Regions from separate parts of the Delftia sp. CH05 genome, predicted to be linked through region 4. Evidence: predicted binding sites of a transcription regulator. Region 4 holds the regulator's gene; each other region holds the start of a gene.

Region 1 (5,240 bases), on a different contig from region 4:
CGGTCCCGCAGGGACAGGAGTTGGAGTTCCTCAGTGACAACGGCGGTGCCTACATCGCCGCCGAAACGAGGGCACTGGCGCGCGCTCTGGGCCTGAAGCCCATCAACACGCCCGTCTGCAGCCCGCAGAGCAACGGCATGGCCGAGAGCTTCGTCAACACCTTCAAGCGCGACTATGTGGCGCGCATGGACCTGAGTGACGCGCAGACGGTACTGGCGCAACTGCCAGCGGCCTTCGAGCACTTCAACGAGGTGCATCCGCATTCTTCGCTGAAAATGCGGTCGCCTCGGGAGTTCAGGCGGCAACACGCTGCAGGGGCTGACCAGCTGCTTTATTGCGAATAGGGTGGGGTCGGGAATACGGGGGCGACATCACGTGCACGCAAGCTCGGCGGGACGGCCCGCGCAACGGGCATGGCATGGCCACGGTGGCGATAGGGCAGGTCCCGAAGTCAGGAGGCAGGCCTCGCACCAAGCGCCTGAAAATCCACCGCAGCATGCGCGGCCGCAATCCAGCCGCAGCGCAATTGGCCATGCGAATATCCCGTCTGCTTCCAGCCCGAGGAAGATAAAGTTTGCGCCCAAAGCAAAAATCCCCAGTGCATTTCTGCACTGGGGATTTTCTTGTTTGGGGTGGCTGATGGGGCTCGAACCCACGACAACAGGAATCACAATCCTGGACTCTACCAACTGAGCTACAGCCACCGTTGAAGCATTCGATTATATGCCAAAAACCAGCAGACAAATGCTTTGGAACAGGCGTTGCGTGACGGATCGGGTGCAGCAGGAACAACGGCGCATCGGGGGAAGCGGGCAAGGGGCAGGATGGCGCCATCCTCCATGCAGCCGCAGCCGGCAGGGAGCTTGTCCGGCGCACCTGAAGCTGCCGGGGACAAGCTGCCGGGCACAAGCAGTCCCCCTGCCGCCCAAAGCAAAAATCCCCAGAGCATTTCTGCTCTGGGGATTTTTTTATTTGGGGTGGCTGATGGGGCTCGAACCCACGACAACAGGAATCACAATCCTGGACTCTACCAACTGAGCTACAGCCACCGTAGAAGAACGCTATTCTATTCCAAAAAACTGCTTGATTTCTGAAATTTCTGTTTTTCTAGAAATTTCCCTCATCAGGGGCGCGGGACCTTGATCTGCACCTTGAGCTGTTTCTTGAGAAGCTCGTAGTATGCCATAGCTTCCGCCACGGCCGAGCTTCGCAGGAAGTCCTGCTTCTGCGCGGCAGCCGCCTGCGCATCATCGGCCGGACGCTCGACGATGCGGTTGATCTTGACCACGGCATAGCCTTGCGCGCCCAGGTCAACACCCGTCCACGCAGGCAGCTGAGCCGTGGGCGCACGCAGGGCAGCGTCCACCACTTCGCGCGACTGGCCTTCGGGCTGGTCACGGCTGATCACCTTGGCTGCGGGCAATTGCGCCGCGTCAGGCTTGGCCTTCCATGCGGCGAGCTTGGCTTCGCCATCGGCCTTGGCCAGTTCGGCGGATTTTTGCGCCACATACAGGGTGCGCAGCTTGTCGCCGACCTCGGCCATGGGCAGCGTGCGGGCAGGCGTGTACTCCACCACGCGGCCGGCCACCAACTGGTTGGAACCCAGCTCCACCGCATCGGTGTTGCGCTTGTTGTTGAGCGAATCGCTGGAGAACAGCGCCTCCAGGAAACGGGGATTGGCCAGGGGGCCCTTGACGTTGGGGCCGGGCTGGCGCGTCACATGGTCTGCCTTTTGCACGGTGAGCTTGAACTTCTCGGCCACGGGCTGCAGGCTGTCCGACTGCTCGTAGACCGCGTTGGAGAAGCCTTCCGCCAGTTCGGCGAACTTGCGCTGCGCCTGCTGCTGCTTGAGTTCTGCTTCCAGCTTGGGACGCATCTGCTCGAAGCTCGGCGCCTTGGGCTTCTTGATGTCCACCAGCGAGATGATGTGGTAGCCGAAGTCGCTGTGCACCACGTCGCTGATGTCACCGACCTTCATGCCGAAGGCTGCGTCCTCGAACGGCTTGACCATGGCGCCACGACCGAAGTAGCCCAGGTCTCCACCCGACGCAGCGGAACCACCGTCCTGCGAGTTGGCCTTGGCCAGCTCGGCGAAGCGCTTGGGGTCCTTGCGCAGCTCGGCCAGCAATGCCTCGGCCCTGGCCTTGGCTTTCTCCTGCTCTGCCGCGGGGGCATCCTTGGATGCGTTGATCAGGATGTGGCTGGCGCGGCGCTCCTCGGGACCGGCCAGGCGCTCGGCGTTCTGGTTGTAGTAGGAACGCACATCGTCTTCGCTCAGCGTGATGCCGGCCTCGATGCTGGGCACATCCAGCAGCAGGTATTCCACCTTGGCCTGCTCCAGTTGCTGGAACTGGCTGGTGTGGGCGTCGTAGTAGGCCTTGAGGTCGGCCTCGGTGGGCTGGACCTTGCTGGCGTAGGCGCTGGCTTCGAAGCGTGCCACCTGCACTTCGCGGCGCTGGTACAGCGCATCGATGGCCTGCTTGACCTGGGCGTCGGTCGCAAAGGCCGTGCCCGTGACGCCACCCATCACCTGGTTCATGGACAGTTCGCGGCGCAGATTGGCCTCGAAGCCCTCAGGCGTCAGGCCCTGCGATCCGACCAGGGCGCGGTAGGCTTCGGCATCCATCGAGCCATCCGGCTTCTTGAGCGCGGCAATCGCGGGAATCTCCTGCAGCGTGCGCACCAGCTGTGCATCCGATGCGGCCAGGTGCATCTTCTGCACGGCAGCGGCCAGCACCTGGTCACGCACCATCTTCTCCAGCGTGGCGTAGCGCGCCTGCGGCGAATCCAGCAGCTTGGGGTCGACGTTGGGGTTCTCGGCGCGCAGGCGGTCGCTTTCCATGCGGTGCGCGTTCTCCCAGTCGGCCTGTTTGATCTCATGTCCATCCACACGCGCGACGATCACGCTGGATTCGGTGAAGTAGTTCTGGTTGACCCCCACGAAGATGAACGAGGGAATGATCAGCAAGAACAACAAGATCATCACGAACTTGGAATGCTTGCGGATGGATTCGAACATGGTCTGTCTTTCAGTGGCAGAAATAGAAAAGGCGAACTTTCGTTCGCCTTTTGTTCTTGGTGGGTGCTGACGGGGTCGAACCGCCGACCTACGCCTTGTAAGGGAAAATTGCACCTTTACAAATCAATAGCTTGCAGCGCTCACCTACTTCGCCCCACCAACTAATAGAGGCGGAAGCGCACCATTCTACTTACATGAGGCCTCCGCCCCCTGCTTCGCTGGGTCATATACGCCACGGCAACGGAACACGCTGGCTTGAGGAAATGCATGATTACTGTATATTTATACAGCACAAGGAAGTCGACCATGCCCCACGTCATCACCCCCACACAGCCGGTCGCGGCCGCCATGCCGCCAACACCGCTGCCGGCCCCCGCCAGTCCGGTACGCGCTGGCTTTCCCAGCCCCGCCGAAGACTTCAGTTGTGCGCGCATCGATCTGGCCAAGATCATGGTCAAGCATCCTCAGTGCACTTTCCTGCTGCGTGTGCGCGGCGACTCGATGATCGGAGCGGGGATCTTCGATGGTGACCTGCTGGTGGTGGACAAGTACCTGCGGCCGCAGCACGGGGACATTGTGGTGGCTGAAGTGGATGGCGACTTCACATGCAAAAGATTCTGGGCCAGGTATGACCAGGTGATGCTCCGCGCCGAGAACCCCACATACCCAGACATCCGTGCGAAAGAAGGCCAACAGCTGGAGATCTGGGGCGTGGTGACGTGCGCCGTCAAGTCGTTCCGCACATTGTGAGATCAGGCCATGTTCGCCCTGCTGGACGGCAACAATTTCTACGTGAGCTGCGAGCGCGTGTTCCGCCCTGCGCTGAAGGGCCTTCCGGTGATAGTGCTCAGCAACAACGACGGCTGTGCCATCGCCCGATCCGAAGAAGCCAAGGCGCTGGGCATCAAGATGGGCGAGCCCTTCTTCCAGATCAAGCACCGTATCCACCAGGGCCTTGTCACCCTGTCCGCAAATTTTGTGCTGTACGGCGACATGAGCGACCGCATGATGTCCCTCGCGGCCGGCCTCGGGCCAGAGCAAGAGATCTATAGCATCGATGAATGTTTCATTGGCCTGGCTGGCGTGCACAACGTGACGCGCAGATCCTGGGCAATCCGTGACCGCATCTTGCGCGGCGTCGGCATCCCCACGTGCATCGGCATCGGCCCCACAAAGACCTTGGCCAAGCTCGCCAATCATGTGGCCAAAGACGCGGAGCGCAAACCCGGCAGCTACCCTGCCTCACTGGCCCAGGTATGCAACCTCACCGAGCTTTCGCCAGCACAGCTGCAGTCGCTGCTGGAAAGCGTGCCCGTGGGCGACGTTTGGGGCGTGGGGCGCCGAATCAAGATGCGCCTGCTGGATCACAAAATCTTCACGGCTTGGGACCTTGCCCGCGCGCCACAGCCGCTGCTGCGCGCCCACTTTGGTGTGGTGCTGGAGCGCACAGCGCGCGAGCTGCAGGGCATGCCCTGCCTGGGGCTGGAGCATGAGCCACCACCAAAGCAGCAGATTGCCTGCACCCGATCTTTCGGCCGTCCAGTCAGCGAACTGGCGCCGCTGGTGGAGGCTGTTTCCACCTTCGCACAGCGCGCTGCGGAAAAACTGCGCGCTCAAGACCACAGAGCCGGGGCCGTGCATGTTTTCGCGCACACCAGCCCATTTCGTGACGGCCCACGCTTCGCCCGGAGCACCACCATCCAGCTCCCACAGCCCAGCAGCGACACGGCCCTGCTGGTGCGCGCTGCGGCGCGCGGGATCGCCAAGATCTACGAGCCCGGCTATCAGCTGTCGAAGGCTGGCGTGATGCTGCTGGATCTGTCCCCCGTGGCAGTGCAGCAAGCCTCATTGCTCGATGAGCCCAACGACTATGCGCGCGACCACAGCCCCCTGATGGAGGCCATGGACCGCCTTAACGCGCGATACGGCAAAGGCACGTTGGGAGTGGCCAGCGCGCTGCAGGCGTCGGGTTGGGCCATGCGCCAGGACCGCCGCACCCCCAGATACACCACTGACCTCCAAGACATCCCCATAGTTCGAACCTGACCCGGAGATCGTTATGAAAATGTCTCTCGAAGTTGAGCTGTACCCCACTCTGCTCACGATGCCGCGCTGGTTCGGAACGCCAGAAGTGCAAATCCTGCCGGGACTACCCGAGCATTACTTCATCAATGAAGTGCAGCCCGGGTGGTTTGTTGTCACAGATCTGGACGACGACCAG
Region 2 (8,806 bases), on a different contig from region 4:
CAGCCAGCGCCCGCGCTCGCCCAGCACCGGGGCCAGCCACTGGCGCAGCTCCACGGACTGGCGGCCCTGCTCCAGCGCAGGCACCAGCAGGTCATGGGGCAGGCGCTGGCCCGCCTGGTCCAGGGTGCGCAGCATGGAGGCCTGCAGCTCGAACGGCCCGTCCTTGAGCACGTCGCCCATCAGGGTCTGCAGGCGAGCATCGGCAGGCGCGGGGCGCGATTCTGCAGGTGCCGCGGCCGGCACGGCCAGCGGTGCCGGCAGGCGCACCTGCGCGCCGGGCTGCCAGCCTGCGCGCTCGAACACGGCCGCCACGGCGCTGGCGCGCAGCAGTTGCTGGGCGGGCGAGTCGCCGGGCAGGTCCGCCCGGGGCAGCAGCGCGGCCTGCACGGCCTGGTGCGACCACGGGGCAGACGGATCAACGCCCGAAGCCAGCGCAGGCGGCACGGCCAGCCGGTCCGAGCCGACCATGGCCGATTGCTGCAGCGCAGTCCAAAGTTGTGTGTTGCTCATACCGGTTCACCCTGGTTCTGCCAGATACATTGCCGGGCGCTTTCGCCCTCGCGGGCCTGCCAGGCGCTCAGCAGGCGCCAGCGGCCCACGGCCGGGCCGGGCTCCCATTCGCCAAACAGCTGCATGGGCGCGCCGCCGCTGAGCGCCAGCAGGCGCCAGGCTTCGGCATCGTCAATGGCCACGGGAACGGGTTGCACAGGCGCGGCAGTGCCGTCAGCAGACACGCCGGGCGCAGCCGCCGATGCGCCCGGCGCATCGGGCCAGGCCGCAAACCATTGGCCCTGGGCAGGCACCAGGCGCAACCCGTCCTGGCACAGCGGCTGCGTGGCCTGCAGCGGGTTGGCGGCAATGCGCCGGCCCATCTGCTGCAGGACGTCGCCCACGGCCGAGGTGTCCAGCGGGCTGGCGCCCTCGGCAGGCAGCGCAGGCCCGTTGCCGTTGGCGGCAATGGCGCGCAGCGGCGCATGGCCCGGGTAGAAATTCAGCGCGCATCCGTAGCGATGGCCAGGCACCCAGGCCGATTCGAAGCCGCGCCCGCCCTGCGCATAGTCCAGCACCAGGGCCATGCGGCCCGTGCGCTGCCCGTGCAGCCAGACGCGGCGCTCCATGAGCCGGCCTTCGCGCTCGATCATGCGCAGGCCGGCCACCAGCCATTCGTCCTCGACCAGTTGGCCGCGGGCCTGCACTTCGGCCTTGTCCATGGGCCAGCCCAGCGCGGCCATCACGTCGGCCTTGACCTCGGGGCTCAGCGATTCGCGGCGGCGCACGGCGTCGATGATCAGCTGCCAGTGGCCCAGCTGCACCAGCATGTCGCGCGGCCAGTCGCGGTGGCTGTCCACCAGATCCCGGCAGTCCTTGATGCGTGCCGCCATGCCCGTGGCCTGCGCATCGACCATGCGCGCGGCCATGGTGTTCCAGCGCTGGCGCATCTGGGAGTCGCCGGCCTGGTTGGCCAGGCCCGCGCGCACCATGTCCTGCATCCACAGCGACAGTTCCTGCAGGCCCGCCTCGACCTTGTCCCAGCGCTTGTCTTCGCGCCTGGCCTGCTGCCTGGCCGCAACCTCGGGATCGGGTGGCGGCTCGGCCGCCGCGGCGGCTGCCTTGGCCTCCTTCTTCTCGGCCTTTTCCTGGCGGCTGTCCAGCCAGGTCTGCACCCAGGCCGGTGGATCGCCGCCCTCGGTGACCTGGCCGCCCGCACGCATCAGCATCAGCGCCAGCCCATGCTTGCAGGGGAACTTGCGGCTGGGGCAAGAGCATTTGAAGGAGGGGCCCGACAGGTCCACCTGGGTCTGGTAGGGCTTGCTGCCGCTGCCCTGGCACTCGCCCCACACCGCCACATCGTTGGCACCCATGGTGGGCCATTTGGCGGGCGATTGCAGCCCCTTGGCGGCCTTGCTGGAGGAAGCGTCCGGCGATAGCGCCAGCACTTCGCTCTCTGTTCCTAATACACGCGACACCGAAGCTCCCTCTCCAAGTGTTTGTCATCGCCAGGCGCATTGAATGAAGAAACGACCGCGCCCGGCAAGCCCGAAAGCCTATCAGCAATAGTTATCGGCAATTTGAAACAAATCACAACAACGTCAAACCTCTCTCCCATGAACCGGGAACCCCATGGCGCGCAGCCAGCTGCGCTATATCAGCGCATGCATTGATGGCACCAAGCCGTACCAGCCTTCAGGCATTGCAAAAAGACGCAGGAAACACGCATTCACCATTTCCTGCGATGCACATCGCCACCCATTGAAAGCAAGCACTCATTCCGCACTGAAAACGGTTTCATTCCATTGCACTGGCAACCATTGCAATCCGCTGGCCATTGCGATAGCCCGACAGTGCGTTCAAACCGGAGCCAGGCAAGGCCGGACCAGACCCTGGCTGGGGGATGGGCTCTCGAAAAACCGGATGTGCCAGGCAAATATACTGTATATTCATACAGCCATGGAGCTGCAACGCAAACTTTTCATCCTCGCCGACGCCGCCAAGTACGACGCCAGCTGCGCCTCCAGCGGATCGCAGGGGCGCGACTCGCTGGACGGCAAGGGCATGGGCTCGGTCACCGGCATGGGCATCTGCCACAGCTATGCGCCCGACGGGCGCTGCATCTCGCTGCTCAAGATCCTGCTGACCAATGTCTGCATCTTCGACTGCCGCTACTGCATCAACCGCAAGAGCTCCAACGTGCAGCGCGCCCGCTTCACGGTGGCCGAGGTGGTGCAGCTGACGCTGGACTTCTACCGGCGCAACTGCATCGAGGGGCTGTTCCTGTCCAGCGGCATCATCCGCTCCAGCGACTACACCATGGAGCAGCTGGTGGAAGTGGCCCGCCGCCTGCGCGAGGAGCATGACTTTCGCGGCTACATCCACCTCAAGACCATCCCGGATGCCGCCCCCGAATTGCTGGCCCAGGCAGGCCGCCATGCCGACCGCCTGAGCATCAATGTGGAACTGCCCACGGCCAGCGGCCTGGCGCAGTTCGCGCCCGAAAAGGACGGCCGGCGCATACGCCAGGCCATGCAGGGCGTGGACCGGCATGTGCAGGCCTGGCGCGCGGCCACGCGCGAGCAGCGCCAGGCACAGTCCCTGCCCGGCGCGCCCGCGCAGCGCGCCGCCGTGCCGCGCTTTGCGCCGGGCGGGCAGAGCACGCAGATGATCGTGGGCGCCGACCGCGCAACCGATGCCGACATCCTCGAATCCAGCCACACGCTGTATGCGGGCTACGGCCTGCGCCGCGTGTACTACTCGGCCTTCAGCCCCATTCCCGATGCCTCGCGCGATCTGCCGCCGCAGGCGCCGCCCCTCATGCGCGAGCACCGGCTCTACCAGGCCGACTGGCTGATGCGCTTTTACGGCTACGGGGCGGGCGAGATCGCGGCGGCCAGCCGCCACGGCATGCTGGACCTGGAGATCGATCCCAAGCTGGCCTGGGCGCTGGCCAACCGACAGCAGTTCCCCGTGGACCTCAACCGTGCGCCGCGCAGCCTGCTGCTGCGCGTGCCGGGCCTGGGCACGCAGACGGTGGACCGCCTGCTGGCGGCGCGCCGCGTGCGCAGGCTGCGGCTGGACGATCTGCTGCGGCTGCGCGCCCCCGTGCAAAAGGCCCTGCCCTTCGTGCTGATCGACGGCCACCGGCCCCTGCTGGGCGAGACCGACTCGGCCGCGCTGCGCACCCGGCTGATCGCTCAGTCGCAGGCCAGCCAGGCCCAGGCACGGCACAGCGGCATGCGCGTGCAAAGCGCGCTGCAGGCCTGCCTGTTCTAGCGCCTGGAGCACGCCATGCAAGCACAGGCTCTCACCATCGAACTCGACAGCCCCGACGACTGGCCCGGCTTTCGCGCAGCCTGCCGGGCGCTGCTGGCCCATGGCGCCGACCCCGCCCTGGTGCGCTGGCGGTGGCCCGACACGCGGGGTGCGCAGCAACTTGGCGCGGGGGTGGATCTGTTTTCCAGCGCGCCGCAGCAGGCCATGCCCGCCTCGGCGCTTGCCGGGCTGGCCGGCCCCGGCGAGGCAGGGCTGTCCCTGTCTGACACCCAGATGTCCGCCCTGCGCCATGCCTGCATGCACCGCGCGGCGGGCCGCTTCGAGCTATGCCACCGCTGGCTGGCGCGCATGCAGGCCCGGCCCGAACTGCGGCTGGATGCGCTGGATGCGGACTGGCGCGCCATCGAGGCCCTGGCCCGCCCCGTCTCGCGCGAGATCCACAAGATGCACGCCTTTGTGCGCTTTCGGACGACGCAGCGACCGGACCAGCCCGATCTGCACATTGCCTGGTTCGAGCCCGAGCACCACATCGTGCGCGCGGCGGCGCCCTTCTTCTGCAAGCGCTTTGCCAACATGCACTGGGCCATCCTCACGCCGCAATGCAGCGCGCACTGGGACGGCCATGCGCTGCGCCTGGCGCCCGGCGCGCGCCGCAGCGATGCCCCGCCAGCCGACGCGGGCGAGGCCCTGTGGCTGACCTACTACGCCAGCACCTTCAATCCGGCACGCCTGAAGGAGCAGGCCATGCTGCGCGAGATGCCGCGCCGCTACTGGCACAACCTGCCCGAGACGGTGCTGATCTCCACCCTGGTCCAGCAGGCCCGCGCGCGCACAGGGCAGATGCTGGAGCAGTAAGGACAGACGCAAAAGACAAAGGCCCCGAAGGGCCTTTGTCTGCTTTGCAGCGTCGCTCAGTGCATCAGCCCAGCCACTTGCGGGCGTTGCGCCACACGCGCATCCAGGGGCTGAATTCCGACTTGTCGCCGTTGGTCCAGCTCATCTGCACGTTGCGGAACACGCGCTCGGGGTGGGGCATCATGGCCGTGAAGCGGCCGTCGGCCGTGGTCACTGCCGTCAGGCCGCCGGCCGATCCGTTGGGATTGAACGGGTACTGCTCGGTGGCCTTGCCGTGGTTGTCCACATAGCGCATGGAGGCGATGGCCTTGTCCGCATTGCCGCGGAAGCGGAAGTTGGCAAAGCCTTCGCCGTGGGCCACGGCGATGGGCAGGCGGCTGCCGGCCATGCCCTGCAGGAACAGGCTGGGCGACTCCAGCACTTCCACCATGGACAGGCGCGCCTCGAAGCGGTTGCTCTGGTTCTGCGTGAAACGCGGCCAGTCCTGGGCACCGGGAATGATGTCGGCCAGCTCGGCAAACATCTGGCAGCCGTTGCACACGCCCAGGCCGAAGGTGTCGCTGCGGCCGAAGAACTGCTGGAACTGCGCGGACAGGCTGTCGTTGAAGGTGATGGAGCGCGCCCAGCCGATGCCGGCGCCCAGCGTGTCGCCGTAGCTGAAGCCGCCGCAGGCCACCACGCCGGCGAAGTCCTGCAGCTGCGCGCGGCCGCTTTGCAGGTCGGTCATGTGCACGTCCACGGCGTCGAAGCCGGCCTCAGTGAAGGCGTAGGCCATTTCCACATGGGAGTTCACGCCCTGCTCGCGCAGCACAGCCACGCGGGGCCGCGCGCCCAGGTTCAGGAAGGGTGCGGCCGGGTTCTCGGCCGGGTCGAACGTCAGGTGCAGGTGCATGCCCGGGTCGGCAGGCTCGCCGGCTGCGGCATGCTCGCTGTCGGCGCAGGCCGGGTTGTCGCGCTGCTGGGCAATCTTCCAGCTGACGGCATCCCAGACCTGGTGCAGGTCGCTGAGCGAGGCGCCGAAGACGGACTTGGCATCGCGCCAGACCTGCAGCTCGCCCTTGCCCGCATCGACCTTGGAGGAGGCAGGACGCGTCTTGCCGATGATGTGGCTGCAGGTGGACAGGCCATGCTCGCGCAGGGTCTGCAGCACGGCGGCGCGGTCGGCCGTGCGGATCTGCAGCACGGCGCCCAGTTCTTCGTTGAACAGCGCGCGCAGCGTCATGTCGTCGCGGCGGCCGCTGATCTGGGAAGCCCAGTTCTTGCCTTCGCCCGAGTCCATGCGGCTGTCGCTGATGCCGTCGCCTTCGGTGACCAGCATGTCCACGTTGATGGCTACGCCCACATGGCCGGCAAAGGCCATCTCGGCCACGGTGGCCAGCAGGCCTCCGTCGCCCTTGTCGTGGTAGGCCAGGATCTGGCCCTTGGCGCGCAGGTCGTTGACGGCATCGACCAGGGCAATCAGGTCCTTGGCGTCATCGAGGTCGGGCGTCTCGTTGCCGGTCTGGCCCAGCACCTGACCCAGGATGGAGCCGCCCATGCGCATCTTGCCGCGGCCCAGGTCCACCAGCACCAGGGTGCTGTCGTCTTCCGAGGCGTCCAGCTGGGGCGTGAGCGTGCCGCGCACATCGTCGATGGAGGCAAAGCCCGTGATGATCAGGCTGACCGGCGAGGTCACCTTCTTGACCTGGCCGCCCTCGTTCCACTGGGTGCGCATGGACAGGCTGTCCTTGCCCACGGGGATCGAGATGTCCAGCTGCGGGCACAGCTCCATGCCCACGGCCTTGACGGTGGCGTAGAGCGCCGCGTCTTCGCCGGGCTCCCCGCAGGCCGCCATCCAGTTGGCCGACATCTTGACCCTGGACAGTTCGATGGGCGCGGCCAGCATGTTAGTGATGGCCTCGGCCACGGCCATGCGGCCCGACGCCGGCGCGTTGATGGCCGCCAACGGCGTGCGCTCGCCCATGGCCATGGCCTCGCCCTTGAAGCCCTGGAAATCGGCCAGCGTGACGGCCACGTCGGCCACGGGCACCTGCCAGGGGCCGACCATCTGGTCGCGGTGGGTCAGGCCGCCCACGGCGCGGTCGCCGATGGTGATCAGGAAGCGCTTGGAGGCCACGGTGGGGTGGGCCAGCACGTCGATCACGGCCTTTTCCAGGGGCACGCCGGTCAGGTCCATGGGGGGCAGCTCGCGCTGCACGGTGGCCACGTCGCGGTGCATCTTGGGCGGCTTGCCCAGCAGCACGTTCATGGGCATGTCCACGGGGAACTTCTGGTCGCCCGAGGCCACGGCCGTGTCCTCCAGCACCAGCTGGCGCTCCTCGGTGGCCGTGCCGATCACGGCAAACGGGCAGCGCTCGCGCTCGCAGAAGGCCGTGAATTCGGCCAGCGATTCGGGCGCGATGGCCAGTACATAGCGCTCCTGGCTTTCGTTGGACCAGATTTCCTTGGGCGCCAGGCCGGATTCCTCCAGGTTGACGGCGCGCAGATCGAAGCGCGCGCCACGGCCCGCATCGTTGGTCAGCTCGGGGAAGGCATTGGACAGGCCGCCGGCACCCACGTCGTGGATGGCCAGGATGGGGTTCTTGTCACCCTGGGCCCAGCAGTGGTTGATGACTTCCTGGGCGCGGCGCTCGATCTCGGGGTTGCCGCGCTGCACGGAGTCGAAGTCCAGCTCGGCCGCGTTCGTGCCGCTGGCCATGGAGCTGGCAGCGCCGCCGCCCATGCCGATGCGCATGCCGGGGCCGCCCAGCTGGATCAGCAGGGTGCCGGCGGGGAATTCGATCTTGCGCGTCAGCTCGGAGTCGATCACGCCCAGGCCGCCCGCGATCATGATGGGCTTGTGGTAGCCGCGCATCACGGCATCGGCACCCACGCCGACCTGCTGCTCGTACTCGCGGAAATAGCCGGTCAGGTTGGGACGGCCGAACTCGTTGTTGAAGGCCGCGCCACCGAGCGGGCCCTCGATCATGATCTGCAGCGGGCTGGCGATGTGCTCGGGCTTGCCCACTTCGCTGCCCCACAGCTTGGAGACCGTGAAGCCCGACAGGCCGGCCTTGGGCTTGGAGCCGCGGCCCGTGGCGCCCTCGTCGCGGATCTCGCCGCCCGCGCCGGTCGATGCACCGGGGAAGGGAGAGATGGCCGTGGGGTGGTTGTGCGTCTCCACCTTCATCAGCACATGGTTGACGGCCTGCTTCTTCTGGTAGCTGGGCGCCTTGATCTTGTCCAGGGCCGCCTCGAAGGTGGCGACGAAGCGCTCGACCTCATGGCCTTCCATGATGGAGGCGTTGTCCGAGTACGCGACCACCGTGTGCTGGGGCGAGACCTGGTGCGTGTGGCGGATCATGCCGAACAGGCTCTTGTCCTGGGCCACGCCGTCAATGGTGAACTGGGCGTTGAAGATCTTGTGGCGGCAGTGCTCGCTGTTGGCCTGCGCGAACATCATCAGCTCCACGTCCGTGGGATTGCGCTGCAGGCCCTTGAACGCGTCGACCAGGTAGTCGATCTCGTCGTCGGCCAGGGCCAGGCCCCATTGGCGGTTGGCAGTCTCCAGCGCCGCGCGGCCGCCGCCCAGCACATCGACGAACTCCATGGGAGCGGCTTCCAGGGCGGAGAACAGCTGCTCGGCCTCGGCGCGCGTGGCGAAGACCGATTCGGTCATGCGGTCGTGCAGCAGGGCCGCGATCTGCGCGGTCTGCTCGGCCGACAGCTCGGGCTTGCCACCGAGCAGGCCGCTCTTGAGGACCACGCGGTACTCGGTGATGCGCTCGACGCGGAAGACTTCAAGGCCGCAGTTGCGCGCGATATCGGTGGCCTTGGAGGCCCAGGGCGAGATCGTGCCCAGGCGCGGGGTGACCACCAGGGCGGTGCCATCGGCCGGGCCTTGCGGGCCTTCGTAGGGATCTCCATAGGTCAAGAGCGCCTGGAGGCGCTCTTGCAATGCGGGCGTGGGTGCGGCGTCCGTGGCCACCAGGTGCACGAAGCGCGCGGCAATGCCGGTGATTTTGGGATGGATGGCGACCAGGTCGGTCAGAAGCTGCTGGGCGCGGAACGAGCTGAGAGCGTTTCCACCCTCGAACTGTGTCAGATGCAAGGTCACGTGGCGGCCTGTTGGGTGAGGAGGCTTGTGAAAAGCGCCCTGCGGCCCCGCCCGGCTGGGGGCAGGCCGCAAGGCGCTGAATCGGTG
Region 3 (8,806 bases), on a different contig from region 4:
GCGCGGCAGTTTCATCGCAGTTCGCCGCATCCAGCGCCCGGCACAGCCGCGCCAATGCGCCGAGGCCGATGCCCGCCTCGAAGGCGGCCCGCACGAAGCACAGTCGCTGCAAGGCGGCGTCATCGAACAGGCCGTAGCCACCCGTGGTGCAGGCGACTGGCCGCAGCAATCCGCGCAGCAGGTAGTCGCGCACGATATGCACGCTCACCCCGGCATCAAGGGCCAGCCGGGACACCGTGTAGGCGTTCATCGAACACCTCCTTTTGGTCGGTTCACGGCAATGCATATACCGTTTCGCCGAGTTCAATCCGCGCGCTGCGAATCCGATGCCGGTGCCGTAGAACATTGGGTCGATATCCGATCACGGTGTCCTAGATGACATGGTCTGCAACAGATGTCGATTAAACTCCTGGCCCAAGCCGAAAGCCTCGTGGACACTGACGATCGCCAATCCTTCCAATCCTTGATGCTTGGAGGCCCAGTCTTCCGCCGTCGGGACAGATGCAAAGAAATGTACATGGCAACAGAAGGACTGACGAACGTCGGCTGCTTCCTGCGGCAATACCAAGGACACCGCCATGCCGGCAGGTTCGACAGCCTGTATCTCGCTGGGTGAAACCGTAAGCGAAACGGGTGCTCCAGTTGCAGCGCAATGCGACGAGACGCGAGCTGTACGGCCGATTAACGCCGGGAGCATCAGGGTGTCCAGCGCGCACCAGGCATACAGCCGGCGGTTGTCAATTTCCAAGACATGCGACGTCTCGCGCAAGGTGAGGACATAGCCGATGATGTTCCCATCGTTGTCGTATTCGGTACTGGTGGCTTGTTCGAGCACAGCCGCCACTTGCTCAGCGGGCCAGCCAAGAGTCCTGGCAAGCGTAGTTCGCGAAATCGGGCGTCCCTTGGCAAGTTCACCCAGTAGCGCGACCAAGAACTCCGCAAAACCTTTGGGCCGGTTGGTCGGGGTGAGACGTTCTAAAATATATGGGGCGAGCTTCATGGTTCCATCTCCTATTTGAATTGGATAGCGTAACCTTACTTCCGTACTCATGTACGGAGTCAAGCGGTATGGAAAATAATTTGGAGAACCTGACCATTGGCGTTTTTGCCAAGGCAGCCGGCGTCAACGTGGAGACCATCCGGTTCTATCAGCGCAAGGGCTTGTTGCCCGAGCCGGACAAGCCCTATGGCAGCATTCGCCGCTATGGCGCGGCGGACGTGACACGGGTGCGATTCGTGAAATCGGCCCAGCGGTTGGGCTTCAGCCTGGATGAAATCGCCGAGTTGCTGCGGCTCGACGATGGCACCCACTGCGAGGAGGCCAGCAGCCTGGCCGAGCACAAGCTCCAAGACGTGCGCGAGAAGATGGCCGATTTGGCGCGCATGGAGGCTGTGCTGTCTGACCTGGTGTGCGCCTGCCATTCGCGGCAGGGGAATGTTTCGTGTCCGCTGATTGCGTCGTTGCAAGGTGGAACGAGCTTGGCAGGGGCTTCCACAGCTTAGCGTGCTTTATTTTCCGTTTTCTGAGGTGCCCCCAAGATGAGGTGGTGGCGTGATGCATGATCTTTGTATTGTGCAATACAAAGAAAGATTCCAAGTGCTTTTCCTAGCCGTGGCTCACTCGTAGAGCGCGACCCGAGCCCCATGCCCTTCGATCAAGGCTGCGATCGTTGGCTCTATACGGCGTATACTGTATGAAATTACAGTGTCTGGATTTTCTTATGCCGAACGCGCACAGTCTTCCCCCCATGGAGCCGCGCCCCATCGAAGGGACTTGCTTCGTCACTGCAGGCGATGCATGTGTCCGTGCTGGCTTTCCATCACCAGCCGCTGACTTCGCTGCAAAGCGCATCGATCTAACGACAGAGCTCATCAGCCATCCACAGGCCACCTTCCTGCTGCGCGTCGCCGGCAGTTCGATGTGCGAGGAAGGGATTGATGACGGCGACCTCATCCTTGTAGATCGGGCGATCAAGCCACAGCACCGGCACATTGTCGTGGGCGTTGTGGACAATGATTTCACTGTCAAGAAGCTGCACCTGGTCGGCGGCGTGGTGCGGCTTAAGGCTGGAAACCCAACCTACCCAGACATCGTTCCGCGCGAGGGGCAGACCCTCGAAATTTGGGGTGTCGTGACCGCTTGCATCAAGCGATTCAAGACCTAGGCGAAGGAACTCTCGATGTACGCTCTTGTTGACGGCAACAATTTTTATGTGTCGTGCGAGAGAATTTTTAGACCCTCTCTCGTCGGCAAGCCGGTGATCGTTTTGTCAAACAACGACGGCTGTGCCATCGCCAGGTCTAACGAGGCGAAGGCTATCGGCATCAAGATGGGGCAGCCTTGGTTCGAGATCCAGCATCTCCAGCTCACACATGGGCTGATCGCCCTCTCAGCGAACTTTGCCCTATATGGTGACATAAGCGACCGCATGATGAGCGTGGCTGCAGGGCTCGGCCCGGCGCAGGAGATTTATTCAATCGATGAGTCGTTCATCGGTGACCTCGATGGCATACGCGATCTCACTCGTCGCGCCTGCGCCGTGTGCGAGCGGATCTTGCAGTGGGTGGGCATTCCATGCTGCATCGGCATTGCCGAGACAAAAACCCTGGCTAAATTGGCGAATCACATCGCAAAAGATGCGGAGCGCAAGCCAGGCAGCTACCCATCGGACTTGGCCAGGATCTGCAACCTGACAGAGCAGTCTGCTCAACGTCGGCAACAGCTGTTGCATGCAACAGCTGCTGCGGATGTATGGGGTGTCGGCCGTCGCATTGCGTCACAGCTGGCAGATGGCGGCGTTCTGTCGGCTTGGGAACTTGCTCAGTTGGACCCCAGCACAGTTCGCAGACGTTGGAACGTGACGCTGGAACGCACTGTGCGTGAGCTCCGCGGCCAGAGTTGCATTGAGCTTGACGTTGCGCCGGCACCGAAGCAAATGATCGCGTGCACCAGGTCCTTTGGGCGATCGGTGACGGCACTGCATCAGTTGCTCGAAGCGATCAGCGAATATGCAACCCGTGCGGCAGAGAAATTGCGCGAGCAGGATGGTCGCGCGAGTCAGCTGCAGGTTTTCGTGCACACATCGCCACACCGGCCTGGACCACGCCTCTACCGCTCAACGATTGTGCCCATGCGGCCGACGGCCGACACTCGCCAGCTTGTGTCTGCGGCGGTAGCCGGCATGCGTTCAATCTACGAGCCGGGCTATGACTTCGTGAAGGCAGGAGTCATCTTGCTAGACATTTCGGGGCCTGAGGTACAGCAGGCGGATCTACCGCTTGAAGAAGTTTCAACACGTGATCAGAGCCGCTTGATGAGTGCGATCGACAGCATTAATGCGCGCTTCGGGAAGGGCGCAGTCCATGTAGGCAGTGCTGGCAATACTGGAGACACGAGAAGTTGGCAGATGCGCCAAGAGCGGCGCACTCCCAGGTACACGACTGAAATTGCAGACATTCCAATGGCGCGCGCATAGTTTATGCAAGGCCAAAATGTTTAAAATTCCAATCTGCAATTGATATACAATTGCAAAGCATGAATTTTTTACATTAGCGATCTTCTATGAAAAGAGTACGGTTTATAACAATTTATACTTTTGTCTTATTTTTGGGAAGCGTCGGGCCAGCATTTTCAAATGAATTTGATGATTTGCAATTCCCTAAAGCTATCTCTTCGTTAAGTGGAGCAAATAGAAGTATGATCTGTAGGGATATTGAGAAGTTAGCTAACAGTCTTATGAATAGCCGGCAGAAAGGCTCTCAGACTCTAAAGCAAACGATAAATGGTATACGGAAGTTTTCTGAAAGCAAGGATGAGATGGAGCTTTCCGAGAGACTTGCTAAGTTGGCATATTCGCAGTCAATAAAAAAATCTGGTGATGAGAAAATTGCTGAAGTATTCCGTTTTGGTGAAATTATTAAGGCTAAGTGTTTAGTTGCTAAATGAGCGTTCAATCATCCAAGCTTCAACGCTCTACTGCAATTTTGAACTGGTTTTCCATATTGAATTGTCCTGAATTTCACCATCTTTTGGTTCTTGTCGTAAAAATATTCGACGCGATTTTGCTTGTCGCCGCCACTGCGAAGCATGCAATAGTTAGGTAGGTCGGTAAATTTGTACCCCAACATTGGCCAAGCTAATACACGCATTCTACACAAGACAAAAATATCATGTGCAGAGGCGCCGTTCTCAGCAGTTTCACAACGATCGCTGCCGGCAGCATCAAACATTGTGAATATTATTCGCTTACCATTATCTCTAGCATCTCCGACTAACGTGAATGCGGGCAACTCCTTAGAGTTGCCGGAGAGATGTGCAGATAGCTCTTTTGACCAGATTTGCTGGAGGATTTGGCGTTCCTCTTCAGTGCCTGTTGATGCAAAGTTAATGCTATTAAAGACAATTTCCCGCATAGGAATCCACAGGTGCGGGTCAGCGCCTTGAGATGCAGCCGCAGGCACTCCTGTGAGAAAAATAGCAGCAAGGGTCGAGTGGAGAGCGTTTCTAAGATGCATTGTTGATGGGGTATGAGGAGTGAGACAGACGGAGGAGACTTTACAATCCTGCTTGCAAGCGTTACGATCTGTCAACCGGGCACGAAGTTGCCCAGTGTTGATTGCTAAGCATCGATCAGCTTGGCGCATGGAGCAAGGGTTCCGTGTAGTCTGCGGTTTGGGCTTGTACGCCGCACCGGGGCTAGTGTGGTCTGCTACGTGAGACTTCTTGAGGAACACCATGCTGAACTTCATTATCAAATTTGTTTTTGCACTGTTCAAATTTGTTGGCAGGATTTGCCTGATCATTTTCGGATTGATATTTTCTGCAATGGGAAATGCAATCACTTCTTCATTTACTGAAGAAGAGGTCAATGCTGATGCAGATGATCACACAACATTTGTAAACGACAAATATAGCGCTATGCAAGCCTTCGCAGCGGGAGATTGCGATGAATTTGAGCTTGCACATTTTTGCGCAATTGATAAAAAATAAGATTGCTATCGCATCTTTTTTGCGCCTCTAAGTGCGCCAGATTTGGTCGATTGCGCTGATCCTGTTGCCATTGAAGTTCCACCCTTCAGAGTTTCTACACCTATTCCCATAGTGTAGCCAAGCCAACCCATCATGGTTGTCCAAATGGCGGGCAATCCAATGAAAAGCAGCATCAGAAGGATGTTTAAAATCATCCTCTTGTACAGCTGAGGCTGTCCAGAACTGAAAACCTGCGTGACCTCTTGCATTATTGCATTCCCCGAGAATCCAGGGTACATGGCCTCAATAAGACGCGCATCAATCCAGCGCGCCACGAACCACATCACAGCCCAGAATTTCACAGTGAAGATGGCCATGGCCCCATAAAGCATCATCTTTAGATCATAGCCGCTAAGAAATACAATAAGCGGTAAAAACATGTATAGCGCCATAAGCACTAACGCCTGAACCATAGGCAGCGCGTTGAGCAGAGGAATCATGGCCAAAGAGGCATCTAACGCCTTATTGGCAACTCCAAATGTACTGGCAGCACCAACGATAGATCTGCCGAAATTAGTTGCCTTGCCGTAGTCGTCACCCATAATTCTGTCGGGTGAGACGTAAGTTGGATTCGCTTTCTCGAAACCCAAGCGTGCCACGCTGTCCTTTGCCTCATCGGCATTGGCGAATGTGAGGGTGTTTTGCACCTTCTGAGTTAGGTTTCGCCAGGTACTGGTGTTGTTGATCAGGCGATCGCGCAGGCCGGTCGATGCAGATTCCCACCATTGCGTGCAGGTGGGTCGGCCCCAGTCAGGGTTGACATATCCGTGCTCTGGCGTGCCTTCAGGCGCCGGCGTCTGGATGTACTCGACGTCGCGCGAGAAATCGATCGCCCAGCCTGGCACCGGGTTATAGGAGCGCATGTTGGGATAAAAGCCTGCCTCGGTGCGATAGAACTGGCTGCCGACCCAGTCCACATCGGTCGGGCCGTAGCCGCTGCCCTCGGCGAGCAAGGCTTTGCCGGTAGGCGAAATCTTGCTCTTGTCCATGGCCAGGTACTGGCTGCGCGCAGGGATGAAGCACTCCGAATAGAAGCGCTGCAGGTCATAGAGCAGGCCCGGATCTTCGATCGTCGCCATCCTGGCCATGTCCTCAATCACGCGGAGGTCGCGCCCGGCATTGCTCAGGCCGGCGCGGAAGGCACCATTGACACCAGAGCTGATTGCCATCGTGGAGTACCACCACAGCGGCACATACGACAGGTTGCCAGCCTTGCTGAATGAGCCGTTGACGGCATCTGCCATGGCTGTGTCATAGCCCGACCTGGTCCCGCCTTTGAGCGATACCGGCTGGGGTTCCGACCCATCGAAACTGCGCGCAGGCACATAGGTCATGTTGACGTTGTGCAGCGACGTGATCGGGGTGGTGGCGAAGCACATGGACATCACGAAAAGCGCAGTGATGATCCGGGTCTGGACGGACTCCAGCAGGGACCTCACGCCCTCAAATCCTTGGCCGCGGTCCTTGGCCTCATGCCATGTTCGGAAGACGATCAGCGCGAAGGGCAGGGCCACCAGGCCGGTGCCGACGATGATCTCGCCGATCAGGTTGGCGAACGCCCAACCGTACATGGTCGTAAAAAGCTCCAGATAGCTATCGAGCTGCATGATTCGCTCCGGGATCAGTTGAACCAGCCGAGCACTGCCCGGCCAAGGTTGCCAGGCCCGATGGGCAGGGCGATGAGATAGAGGGCCAGGAAGCCGGCCGCGCGCCAGCGCATCAGGAGGATCTCGCGGTGCTCTGCCTTGCTGACAAAGCCACGGCGCCGTCCCCAGGCCACCACACGCCGCCAGCGCGCAACGATCCAGATGCACACGAGGGTCTGGCCTATGGCGCCCAGGCGGGAAGCGTTGCGAAACCAGGCCATGAGCTCCAGCACCTGGGCGGGGGCCAAGCGGATCAGCACGCTGGCCACCAGCGTGGCGATGGCCAGCAAGCCGATCGCACAAAGGAGCCAGGGCATCCAGCCACGGAGCCACCAGGGGGCTCGCTGTGTCTTGGCCTGGTCAGCACTCTGGACATCGATGTCGTGAGCGTCTTGAATCATCGCGGAGCTCCCACGTGGCCATCGACCAGGGGTGCCCGGTCTGCACGACCGCCGCCGGCGGCGCCTGCGGCTGCCGCCCCAGCCGCCAGCTGGTTCTGCATGATTGCCAGCGCTGTGTCGCCAGTCATTTCCTTGCGGATGCGGAACTCAAACATCATGTCGTCGATGTACTGCGTCAGCCGGTCGATGCGCTGCTGCACTTCGTTGTTCACTTGCTTGGCGGCCGTGGCCTGGGGCAGACTCATGCCCGAGATCAGCGCATTGCGCGCGATCAGCGCCTTGTCGATGACCTTGTGCATGGCGATCTCCTGGGACAGGCGATTCACGGCCACCGAGCGCATATCCGTGGGCAGCTTGCGCACGGCATCCATGAGTTGGGGGCTCACCGCCATGCCGGGTGCGCTGACCTTCGCCAAGTCGGCTTGGCTTGCCGTCTCTGCCATGGAGAGGGTCCGCATCGTGGGCAGCACGCCTTCAAGCTCCTGCTCGTACTTCGGCGCCAGGCCTGTGGCGGTGACAGTGGCTGTGGGGTTCGGGCAGCTGGCGTCCTGGGTGCAGAGATAGATCTTCTGGTCGCCCAGCACCTCGGTGCTCCACTTGGCGAGATCCTCGGGAGCCTTGAAAGCTTGGACCAGCCGGGTCGATGACAGGGAGGAACTGCCGTAGTTGGCCGTGGCGATGGTGCTGGCCGACTTGTTGATCGTCACGTTGTAGCCGGCCACGGCCAGGTCACGGATGGGCTGAATAGGGGCGGTACCGATGCCTCCGGCGCGGGAGCCGAAAACCCAGTCCAGGCCCTTTTTCTGAGCTTCCTCGTTCTTGTTGATGTCCACCTTGGCCTGCACCACGTCGCCGGACAGCGAGGCTTTGATCTTCCACGCGTCGCCCTTCGCCAGGGCGATGTAGTCCTCGTAGGGGTCCTTGCCGGACTTGATCATCGACTCCATCTCTTCGCAGCTTTTGAGTGAGGAGGCGACCAGCAGATCCGCCTTCTGGCTGAAGTTCTGAAAGAGCTGATACAGGCCCGGTTGGGCGCGCTGCAGGAAGTACAGAGGCAGGGCGGCGATGCCGGCCTGCACAGCCCCGGCGACCGTGGCACCGAGGTTCTGGATGCTGTTCATCAGCGTGGACCAGGACATGCCGATGTCGAACTTGCCGCAGGAATAGTTGGCCCGCACGCCAGCGCTGAGCTGGGTGGACAGGGAGCCCCGGTTGGGCGCCATGCCGCTGGGCGAGCCGCCGCCCATGCGGTAGTACAGGCTAGAGGACGAAACGGGCTGTGCTTGCGCGGGCACGCTGAGGGCGGTCAGCGCGCAGGCCACGGCGACACACGAGATGGCCTGCAGCGCCTTGGGCTGCCGGCGAGATGAAGCAGTCATCGGTGATCCTTCAGGGAACGGAGAAGAGAAAAATGCCGCGGCGCTGGCAGCAGATGTAGTGCTGCCAGAGGTTCCAGGCGTAGCCATCGGCTGGATCTGTCTGGCCGTCGCCGAAGGTCGTGAGTGACAGGGAGTCGTTACCGCCAAACGTCAGGCAAGAGGAGGCAGGCCTCGGATGCAGCATCTGCCACTGATGACCACGGCCGCCGAAGTAGACATGGCTGCCGCCGGACGGCTCCACCTTTGTGTAGATGTGGGGCTGGGCCGACTTGTAGATGATCGAAGCGATCCGCTCAGCCAGCACCGCCGAGGCCTTCACGGGGTGCGACTGAATGATCTCGCCGGTACGCG
Region 4 (8,806 bases):
TTTGCTGGGCCTGCTGGGCACGGTGATCGGCATGATCGAGATCTTCGGCTCGCAAGGCGGCGCATCGGCCACCGGCGGCAGCAACCCCGCCCAGCTGGCGGCCGGCATCTCCATCGCCCTGTACAACACGGCCTTCGGCCTGATCGTCGCCATTCCGGCCCTGATCTTCTGGCGCTACTTCCGCGCCCGCGTCGACGGCTACCTGCTGGGCATGGAGCTGGCTTCCGAACAGTTCGTGCGCCACCTCACCCGCGTCGGCGGCAAGTGAACCAGCACGCGAGAGACCTGACATGAACTTCCGTCCCCGCCGCCGTGACGAACCCGAGATCAACCTGATCCCGTTCATCGACGTGCTGCTGGTGGTGCTGATCTTTCTGATGCTGTCCACCACCTACAGCAAGTTCACCGAGCTGCAGCTGACCCTTCCGGTGGCCGACGTCGAGCAGCAGCGCGACCGGCCCCGCGAAATCATCGTCGCCATCGCAGCCGATGGCCGCTATGCCATCAACAAGACCGCCGTGGAAGATCGCAGCGTCACCGGCCTGACCCAGGCGCTGGCCGCAGCGGCCGTCGCCGGCAAGGACAGCGTGGTCATCATCAGCGCCGATGCCACTGCGCCGCACCAGTCCGTGGTATCGGTGATGGAAGCCTCGCGCCGCGCCGGACTGTCCCAGATCACCTTCGCCACGCAGACCTCGGCCAGCGCCGGGCGCTGAAGGCAAGGCCGCCATGCCCCGGACTGGTCCTGCCCCCGCAGCCCGGGGGCTTCGCGCGGCCTGGCGCCGCCGCGGTCCGCTGGCCTGCGCGCTCCTTCCCCTGTCCCTGCTGTACCGCGCCCTGCTGGGCCTGCATCGGCTGCCATATGCACTGGGCTTCAGGCGTGGGGGCCAGGCCGGCATTCCGGTCATCGTCGTCGGCAACGTGATTGCGGGCGGCGCCGGAAAGACCCCCGTCACGCTCGCCCTGGCCCGCCATCTGCGCGATGGCGGCTGGAGTCCCGGCATCGTCTCGCGCGGCTATGGCCGCAGCACGGACGACTGCCGCGAGGCCCGTCCTGACAGCGCCCCCGCCGACGTGGGTGACGAGCCCGCGCTGCTGGCTCGTGCCAGCGGCGTGCCGGTCTTCGTGGCCCGCAAGCGCATCGAGGCCGTCCAGGCCCTGCGCGCCCGCCATCCGCAGGTGGATGTGGTCATCAGCGACGACGGCCTGCAGCACCTGGCCCTGGCCCGCGACATCGAGCTGTGCGTCTTCAATGACGACGGCATCGGCAACGGCTGGCTGCTGCCGGCCGGCCCGCTGCGCGAGCCCTGGCCGCGCCCCGTCACCGCCGTGCTGCATGCAGGCGCAGCCCCCGACACCGACGCCCCCGCGTTTGCCATGCAGCGCCAGCTGTCCAGCGAAGCCGTCAATGCCCAAGGCGAGCGCATCGCACTGTCCTCCCTGCGTGCGCAGCCCGTGGAGGCCGTGGCCGCCGTGGCCCGGCCCGAGGGCTTTTTCTCCATGCTGACCCGCGAGCAAGGCCTGACGCTGGAGCATGTCCAGGCGCTGCCGGATCACTATAATTTTGAGAGCTTCCAGCGCCTGGGGCGCAACGAAGACCCGCTGGTCTGCACCGAAAAAGATGCCGTCAAGCTGTGGCGCACCCATCCCCAGGCCTGGGCGGTTGCGCTGCAATTGCAGCTGCCGGCGGATTTCTGGGCTCTGCTGGATGAGCGGCTGCAGGCACTGCGCCCCTGCCCCGCCTGACTATCATCTCCGTGTCGGCTGGCTGCCACGGCCCGCCCTTTCCCTTCAAAACACAGGATCCGCCATGGACGCCAAACTTCTCGAACTGCTGGTCTGCCCCGTCACCAAAGGCCCGCTGCGCTTTGACCGCGAGCACCAGGAACTGGTCTCGCGCAGCGCGCGCCTGGCCTACCCGGTGCGCGACGGCATTCCCGCGCTGCTGGAAACCGAGGCCCGCACGCTGGACGACGACGAGATCGAGGACTGATTTTTCCCATCACCTGCGCCGCCCCACGCCTTCGCCTCACTCCTGCACGCACCATGTCCTCCGCGCCCTTCACGGTTCTGATTCCCGCCCGCCTGTCTTCCAGCCGCCTGCCGGGCAAGCCCCTGGCCGACATTGCAGGCCTTCCCATGGTCGTGCGCGTGGCACAGCGCGCCAGCCGCAGCGGCGCCGCGCGGTGCGTGGTCGCAGCCGATGACGAAAGCATCCTCGCCGCCTGTACCGCGCATGGCGTGGCGGCCGTGCTCACGCGCAACGACCATGCCAGCGGCAGCGACCGACTGGCCGAGGCCTGCGCGCTGCTGGGTCTCGATGGCGATGACATCGTGGTCAATGTCCAGGGCGACGAGCCGCTGATCGCCCCCGAACTCATCGACGCCGTGGCCGCCCTGCTGCCCCGGCAACCTTCGGCCAGCATGGGAACGGCGGCGCATGCCATTGACAGCCTTGCCGACTTCGTCAACCCGAACGTGGTCAAGGTCGTCTGCGATGCCCAGGGCATGGCCCACTATTTCAGCCGTGCGCCCATTCCCTTCGCGCGCGAGCATGCGGACCAGGCATGGTGGGAGACGGCATCGGCAGCGTTGGGCTACCCCGGCTTCGCACCGCTGCGCCACATCGGCATCTACAGCTATCGCGCCGGCTTCCTGCGCAGCTTCCCCCAGCTTTCCCAGGCACCCACCGAGGCACTGGAGGCCCTGGAGCAGTTGCGTGCGCTGTGGCACGGCCACCGCATCGCCGTCCATGTCACACCCCATGCACCCGGCCCTGGCGTGGACACGCGCGAGGATCTGGAGCGGGTGCGCGCCCAGCTGTCCAATCCGTCGGCCTGAATCGGCCGGCCGCTGAAAACGCACAAATGGCGATGCCGGGCATCGCCATTTGCAGCAACACCGCCCATGCGGTTTTGTCGGACAGCAAAACGCAGGTTTTGGCGATTGCACAGGCGACAGTTTTGCCCCGTGCGTGTAAGCCAGTGTTGGCCCTGTGCGTGCTATCCTTGCCCGCGACAAAAATATGACGCATGGACTGTCCGCCCCGGTGGGCCGATCCGGCAGACAAGAATTTCTACTCTCCTCAAGGACTTCCATGAAACTGATTTTGTTGGGCGCACCCGGCGCCGGCAAAGGCACGCAAGCCGCTTTCATCTGCCAGAAGTACGGCATTCCCCAGATCTCCACCGGTGACATGCTGCGTGCCGCCGTCAAGGCCGGCACGCCCCTGGGCCAGCAGGCCAAGGCCGTGATGGACGCCGGCCAACTGGTCAGCGACGACCTGATCATCAATCTGGTCAAGGAGCGCATTGCCCAGCCCGATTGCGCCAACGGCTTCCTGTTCGACGGATTTCCCCGCACCATTCCCCAGGCCGACGCCATGAAGGCCGCCGGCGTGAAGCTGGACTACGTGCTCGAGATCGATGTGCCCTTCGATGCCATCATCGAGCGCATGAGCGGCCGCCGCTCCCACCCCGCTTCGGGCCGCACCTACCACGTCACGTTCAACCCGCCCAAGGTCGAAGGCCTGGACGACGTGACCGGCGAGCCGCTGGTGCAGCGCGAGGACGACAAGGAAGAAACGGTCAAGAAGCGCCTGGACGTCTACAGCAGCCAGACCCGCCCGCTGGTGGACTACTACCGCGCCTGGGCCGAGAAGGAAGCCGCAGCAGCCCCCAAGTACCGCGCCATCAGCGGCCTGGGCTCGGTGGAAGACATCACCCAGCGCGCCCTGGCAGCACTGGCTGAATGACACAGGCCATGCGCCAGACCCCAGAAAAGCACCCGCCGGGTGCTTTTTTGTTGCCCGCCTGCATCTGAAGCGCCGGCGACGCCCGGAGGATCAGTCGCGCGGCTGCGCGGCCAGCGCCAGCATCATGGCAATCCGTGCCTTGGCCACGGGCAGTTGGACCAGATCGGCCTCTGCGGGGTCCGTGCCAAGCCCCGAGGCAACGGGCAGGCCTTCGGCGCAGCGCGTGCCCCGCCAGATCCAGACGCCTTTGTCGCGCGCACGCAGCAAGGCCGCTTCCATGCTTTCGTGAATGGTCGCATTGCCCGTGCCGGCCACCACGATGCCGCGCACGCCGGCGGCCACCAGCGCATCCACGCCGCAGGCACGCGCCAGGGCACCGCTGAACACCACCTCGACCCAGGGCAGCTCATCCAGCGCCAGCAGGTCAGACAGAGCGGGAGCGGAAGTCACCATCCGCGCAACGGGGGCGACCGGCGTGACCGGCGCATCAGGCACCAGCCAGCGCACGCGTCCTTCCTCCACCACGGCCTGCGGGCCACCTTCCATGGAGCGCATGGCCTGCAGTCGGTAAGGGTGGACCTTTTGCACCTGGGCCGCCGCATGCACCTCGCCGCCGGCCACCACCCACACACCGCTGCGCCCGCCGCTGGCGGCCACGGTCACGGCATCGCGCAGATTCTGCGGTCCGTCGGCCAGCAGGGCCGTGGCCGGGCGCATGGCGCAAGTGAGCACTATGGGCTTGGCGGCAGGCAGCAGGCTGTGCAGCAGCCAGGCCGTCTCTTCCAGCGTGTCCGTTCCATGCGTGATCACCACGGCGCGTGTGTCCGCATCCTCCAGCGCCTGCGTGCAGGCACGCAGCAACGCGCGCCACACGGACCAGTCCATATCCTTGCTGTCCACCTGCGCGATCTGCTGCGTCTGCACAGGCCCCAGCGCCTGCTGCTCCAGATCCGGCACGGCATCGAGCAGCGACTGCACCGTGATCTGTCCGGCCTTGTATCCCACTGCCTGCGACTGCGAATCCGCCCGGCCGGCGATGGTGCCGCCCGTGCCAAGAATCACCAACTTTGACTGCCCCACTTGCACCTCTTGGAAAACTGGTTAAAAATACAGATACTGTATAAATCATCAGATGACTTCTCTGCCTGCCATCTGAATTCAAGGACCGGACGCACGCCATGCTCGACCATCCCAAGCTCACCGCCCGCCAGCAACAGATCCTGGACCTGATCCAGGCCGCCATCTCCCGCACGGGCGCGCCCCCCACCCGCGCGGAAATCGCCAACACGCTGGGCTTCAAGTCCGCCAACGCAGCAGAGGAACATCTGCAGGCCCTGGCCCGCAAAGGCGTGATCGAACTGGTCAGCGGCACCTCCCGCGGCATTCGCCTGCGTACCGACACCGTGCGCAACATCAATGCCGCACGCGGCACCAGCTTCGGGCTGCCGCTGTCGGCCCTGGCGCCGCTGATGCTGCCGCTGGTGGGCCGCGTTGCGGCGGGCTCGCCCATTCTCGCCCAGGAACATATCGACCAGACCTATTCCGTCGAACCCAGCCTGTTCCAGGTCCGCCCGGACTATCTGCTGCGCGTGCGCGGCATGTCCATGCGCGACGCGGGCATCATGGACGGCGATCTGCTGGCCGTGCAGTCCGCGCATGAAGCCCGCAACGGGCAGATCGTCGTGGCACGCCTGGGAGATGAAGTCACCGTCAAGCGCCTGCGCCGCACCACGCAGGGCGTGGAGCTCCTGCCGGAAAACCCCGATTACCCGGTGATCCGCGTCGCTCCCGAAGAGGCCTTTGCCATTGAAGGCCTGGCCGTGGGGCTGATCCGCAACAGCATGTCCATGTAAGCCGGACGGGCAGCCCTGCACGGGTTGCCACCCCCTACTTCATGCACCGCCCAGGTGGTAGGCGCGAAGCCTTGCAGCTTCGCCCTGGGCGGAGCTTTGCCCGCAAACCGCAATCCTGCCTGTGTCCATGCCTCTTTGAAATACGCCAACAGGAGTCGTCACATGGGATTCGCTCTGCCAACACTGTCTTCTCTGTCCTTCCTGCGCCTGGCACAGGGCATTCGCCTGCCCGCCGCCGCCATGGAGCCCGCCATGCGCACCATCCAGCCCGAATCGCCTGTGCAATCCGAGCAGGCGACCATCCTGTCCTTCAGCAAGGCCCGCCGCCGCAGCCAGCAGCGGCGCAGCAAGTCAGCACGGCTGCCAGAACACAGGGATGCGCAGCTGCTGCTGCCCCTGCAACCCGAACTGCCCTCCCTTCCGGCAGATCAGGCCCTGCCTTCGGGTCTGCGCATCATCCAGCGCTCGCCGCAGGAGCAGCCCGAATGCCTGTTCATCTCGGGCCGCATGGCCGATGTCTGTGCCGCCCTGGAACGCATGGAAGCGCACGGCGCGCAGACACCGGCCTGAGGTCGCCCTGAGACCAACCCGTCCACCCGGTCTGCGAGAGCCCGGGCCTGTCTCTTGCCTTGCCCAGCGGCAGGGGCTGCGCATCAGGCCCTGACAGCCGCCGGTGCAGCACTCCCCTCGCTGCGCCGATTGCGCATGCACCACGCCTGCGCCGCGGCAACGCACAGAATGCACAGCACGACGCTCAACGAAAAACGCAGTCCGCGCGCATCGGACAGCATGCCGAACAACGGCGCCACCATGCCGCCTATCGACATGGCCAGCCCCAGGGTCAGCCCGCTGGCCGTGGCCTGGTTGCGCGGCAGATAGTCCTGGGCCAGCGTGACCTGGGCGGCAAACGGAAGAAACATGCACACGCCCAGGGCCATGGTGCAGGCCAGCGCCATCCATGGCGTGGAGGCCAGGGCCAGGGCCGCCAGAGCAGGCAATGCCAGCAGGTAGCCGGCGCGGATGGCCTGCATGCGCCCCCGGCGATCTGCAAGCGTGCCCCCCAGCAAAGTACCCACCGCCGCAGCGGCTGTGAATGAGGTCAGCGTGGCCGCTCCCATGAAGTCCGAGCCGCCCAGCTCGCGCGTCACGAACATGGGCAGGGTGGACAGCACCGTCACATAGGGAATCGACCAGCAGACGATGACCCCGCACAGCAGGAAGAAGGCGCGCCAGTGGTTGGCCGGCAATTCGCCCTGCGCCACGGCCGGGCGCCGGGTGGCGCAATGGTCCTTGGCTCCATCCCGCCAGGTACAGGCATACCAGAGCACCAGCATGGCCGCTGCAGGCAGGGCCAGCATCCAGCTGCGGTGCAAGGCGCCTGCGCCCACCACGGCCGCCGCCAGCATGGGAGCGAACGATGCCCCCGCCGTTCCGCCCACCGAAAACACGCTCATCGCCTTCTGCGAGCTGCCGCCCGCCATGCGGGCCGCCACCGTTGCGGACGGATGGTAGGCCGCGATCCCCAGGCCGCACAGCACGGCAGCCAACCAGCTGACCCAGTAGTCCGGGCTCATGCCCACCAGGGCCAGGCCCAGGGCGGCCACCACAAAGCCGGCCGGCACCATCCAGGGCCGTGGCGACCGGTCGGCATACAGGCCGAACAGCGGCTGGACCATGCTCGACAGGCCCGTGGCCGCCAGCATCAGGCCGCTGGCTTCCGTATAGCTGTAGCCGCGCTCCAGCACCATGAAGGGCAACAGCGCAGGAACCAGTCCCTGGTAGAGGTCGTTGATGGCATGCGTGCCCGTAAGCAGCCCCAGACGTGCGCGGTTCATGCCCTGCCTCCTGTCACGTCCGTCATTCTCGAAAGGGAAATCATCTCCATACCTGCCACTTTCCTGCGGATTGAAAGTGGGTCATCGTAGAAAGTGCATGATCTGCATTCCTGCTACGAAGCAACAACAATCGTCGAGAAAATGACAACCCGGCAAAGTGGCCCACTTTCCCATGCCCGCACACGCGCTTGCCTGGATGACGTGCCTGCGGCCGCTCCATTGCCCCCGCACGGCGAGCACACGGCCCGCCCGGTCGTGGCCTTTGCCACAGACATGGCGGCCGGCGCTGCCATCGCACCGCATGCCCACCGCCGCGGCCAGCTGCTGCATGCCACCGAGGGAGTGATGCTGATCCGCGCGGATTCGGGCAGTTGGGTCGTCCCCCCGGGATGCGCCGTCTGGGTTCCACCACAGTCCCTGCACGCCATCCACATGGCCGCCGGCCCCGTGGCCATGCGCACCGTGTTCGTGGAGCCGGGGCTGCGGCCCGGCCTGTGGCAAGACTGCCGAGTGATGCAGGTCACGCCCCTGCTGCGCGAACTCGTGCTGGAGGCCATCGAGCTGCCCATGGACTACCCGCTGGGCGGCAGGGAGGAGCGTGTCATGCAGTTGATCCTCGACGAAATGGAGCGCGCCCGCGCCCTGTCCTTGCACGTGCCCATGCCCCGGCATGGCGCCCTGGCCGCCTGCTGCCGCAGCTTTGTGGACGACCCATCGCAGGACGCCGGCCTGGCCAGTTGGGCACAGCGGCTGCACATGCATCCCCGCACGCTGGCACGCCTGTTCCTGCGCGAGACCGGCATGAACTTCGGCGCATGGTGCCGCCAGGCCCGTCTTCTGCTCAGCCTGCCCCGGCTGGCCGCTGGCGCCTCGGTCCTGGAAGTGGCGCTCTCCCATGGATACGACAGTCCCAGCGCCTTCACCGCCGTCTTCCGGCGCAGCTTTGGCGCTCCGCCCAGCGCCTACCAGCGCAATCGCCCGGCGCAGGGCCGGCGTGGAAGTTCCGCCAGCATCTCCCTGTAGCGCACATGCAACAGAAAGATACCCAGTCCTCAGGAGTAAAGCCTGCGTGAAAGATAATTGATAAGCATTCTTATTATCTTTTGCAACCGAGACCGCCACGTTGCCCATCTCGGCTTCTACGCCCGGCCTCCCCGCTTCTTTCGCACAAGCCCTCTCCGTGCACAGCCTCTACCAGAATCACCATCCCTGGCTGGAAAGCCTGCTGCGCAAGCGCCTGGGCAACCGTGACGATGCGGCCGACCTGGCCCAGGACACCTTCGTGCGCCTGCTGCGCTCGCCAGTGCCGCAGCAGGACATCCGCGAGCCCAGGCGCTACCTGGCCACCATCGCCCGCGGCCTGG

Evidence for each region. The regulator LexA, encoded in region 4, represses DNA repair genes until DNA is damaged. The targets are predictions, from matches to a motif close to ACTGTATNNNNATACAGT.
Region 1: a site for LexA is predicted at 3,293-3,310, ahead of GRX31_RS23110 (LexA family protein). Genes of this name have one in related genera too.
Region 2: a site for LexA is predicted at 2,430-2,447, ahead of GRX31_RS27015 (putative DNA modification/repair radical SAM protein). Genes of this name have one in related genera too.
Region 3: a site for LexA is predicted at 1,690-1,707, ahead of GRX31_RS17050 (LexA family protein). Genes of this name have one in related genera too.

The regions. Positions count from the first base shown of each region.
Region 1 is NZ_WUMG01000038.1:52,049-57,288, reverse strand. Features, by position in the region: one part of gene GRX31_RS23130 (IS3 family transposase) at 1-344, shown strand, start outside; tRNA gene GRX31_RS23125 (tRNA-His) at 629-704, opposite strand; tRNA gene GRX31_RS23120 (tRNA-His) at 974-1,049, opposite strand; gene GRX31_RS23115 (SurA N-terminal domain-containing protein) at 1,124-3,019, opposite strand; gene GRX31_RS23110 (LexA family protein) at 3,326-3,769, shown strand; gene GRX31_RS23105 (Y-family DNA polymerase) at 3,779-5,065, shown strand; gene GRX31_RS23100 (hypothetical protein) at 5,079-5,240, shown strand, end outside.
Region 2 is NZ_WUMG01000056.1:25,306-34,111, forward strand. Features, by position in the region: gene GRX31_RS27005 (DUF5691 domain-containing protein) at 1-510, opposite strand, end outside; gene GRX31_RS27010 (SWIM zinc finger family protein) at 507-1,967, opposite strand; gene GRX31_RS27015 (putative DNA modification/repair radical SAM protein) at 2,449-3,768, shown strand; gene GRX31_RS27020 (TIGR03915 family putative DNA repair protein) at 3,784-4,623, shown strand; gene purL (phosphoribosylformylglycinamidine synthase) at 4,688-8,719, opposite strand.
Region 3 is NZ_WUMG01000021.1:7,869-16,674, forward strand. Features, by position in the region: gene merD (mercury resistance co-regulator MerD) at 1-250, opposite strand, end outside; gene merB (organomercurial lyase MerB) at 362-1,000, opposite strand; gene GRX31_RS17045 (mercury resistance transcriptional regulator MerR) at 1,069-1,503, shown strand; gene GRX31_RS17050 (LexA family protein) at 1,749-2,165, shown strand; gene GRX31_RS17055 (Y-family DNA polymerase) at 2,181-3,476, shown strand; gene GRX31_RS17060 (hypothetical protein) at 3,563-3,946, shown strand; gene GRX31_RS17065 (hypothetical protein) at 3,955-4,644, opposite strand; gene GRX31_RS17070 (hypothetical protein) at 4,736-4,990, shown strand; gene GRX31_RS17075 (conjugal transfer protein TraG N-terminal domain-containing protein) at 4,996-6,636, opposite strand; gene GRX31_RS17080 (hypothetical protein) at 6,651-7,076, opposite strand; gene GRX31_RS17085 (integrating conjugative element protein) at 7,073-8,455, opposite strand; gene GRX31_RS17090 (TraU family protein) at 8,466-8,806, opposite strand, start outside.
Region 4 is NZ_WUMG01000009.1:97,522-106,327, reverse strand. Features, by position in the region: gene GRX31_RS10230 (MotA/TolQ/ExbB proton channel family protein) at 1-268, shown strand, start outside; gene GRX31_RS10225 (ExbD/TolR family protein) at 291-716, shown strand; gene lpxK (tetraacyldisaccharide 4'-kinase) at 730-1,746, shown strand; gene GRX31_RS10215 (Trm112 family protein) at 1,811-1,993, shown strand; gene kdsB (3-deoxy-manno-octulosonate cytidylyltransferase) at 2,047-2,841, shown strand; gene adk (adenylate kinase) at 3,098-3,754, shown strand; gene GRX31_RS10200 (asparaginase) at 3,845-4,834, opposite strand; gene lexA (transcriptional repressor LexA) at 4,933-5,607, shown strand; gene GRX31_RS10190 (hypothetical protein) at 5,770-6,177, shown strand; gene GRX31_RS10185 (MFS transporter) at 6,261-7,442, opposite strand; gene GRX31_RS10180 (AraC family transcriptional regulator) at 7,584-8,465, shown strand; gene GRX31_RS10175 (sigma-70 family RNA polymerase sigma factor) at 8,623-8,806, shown strand, end outside.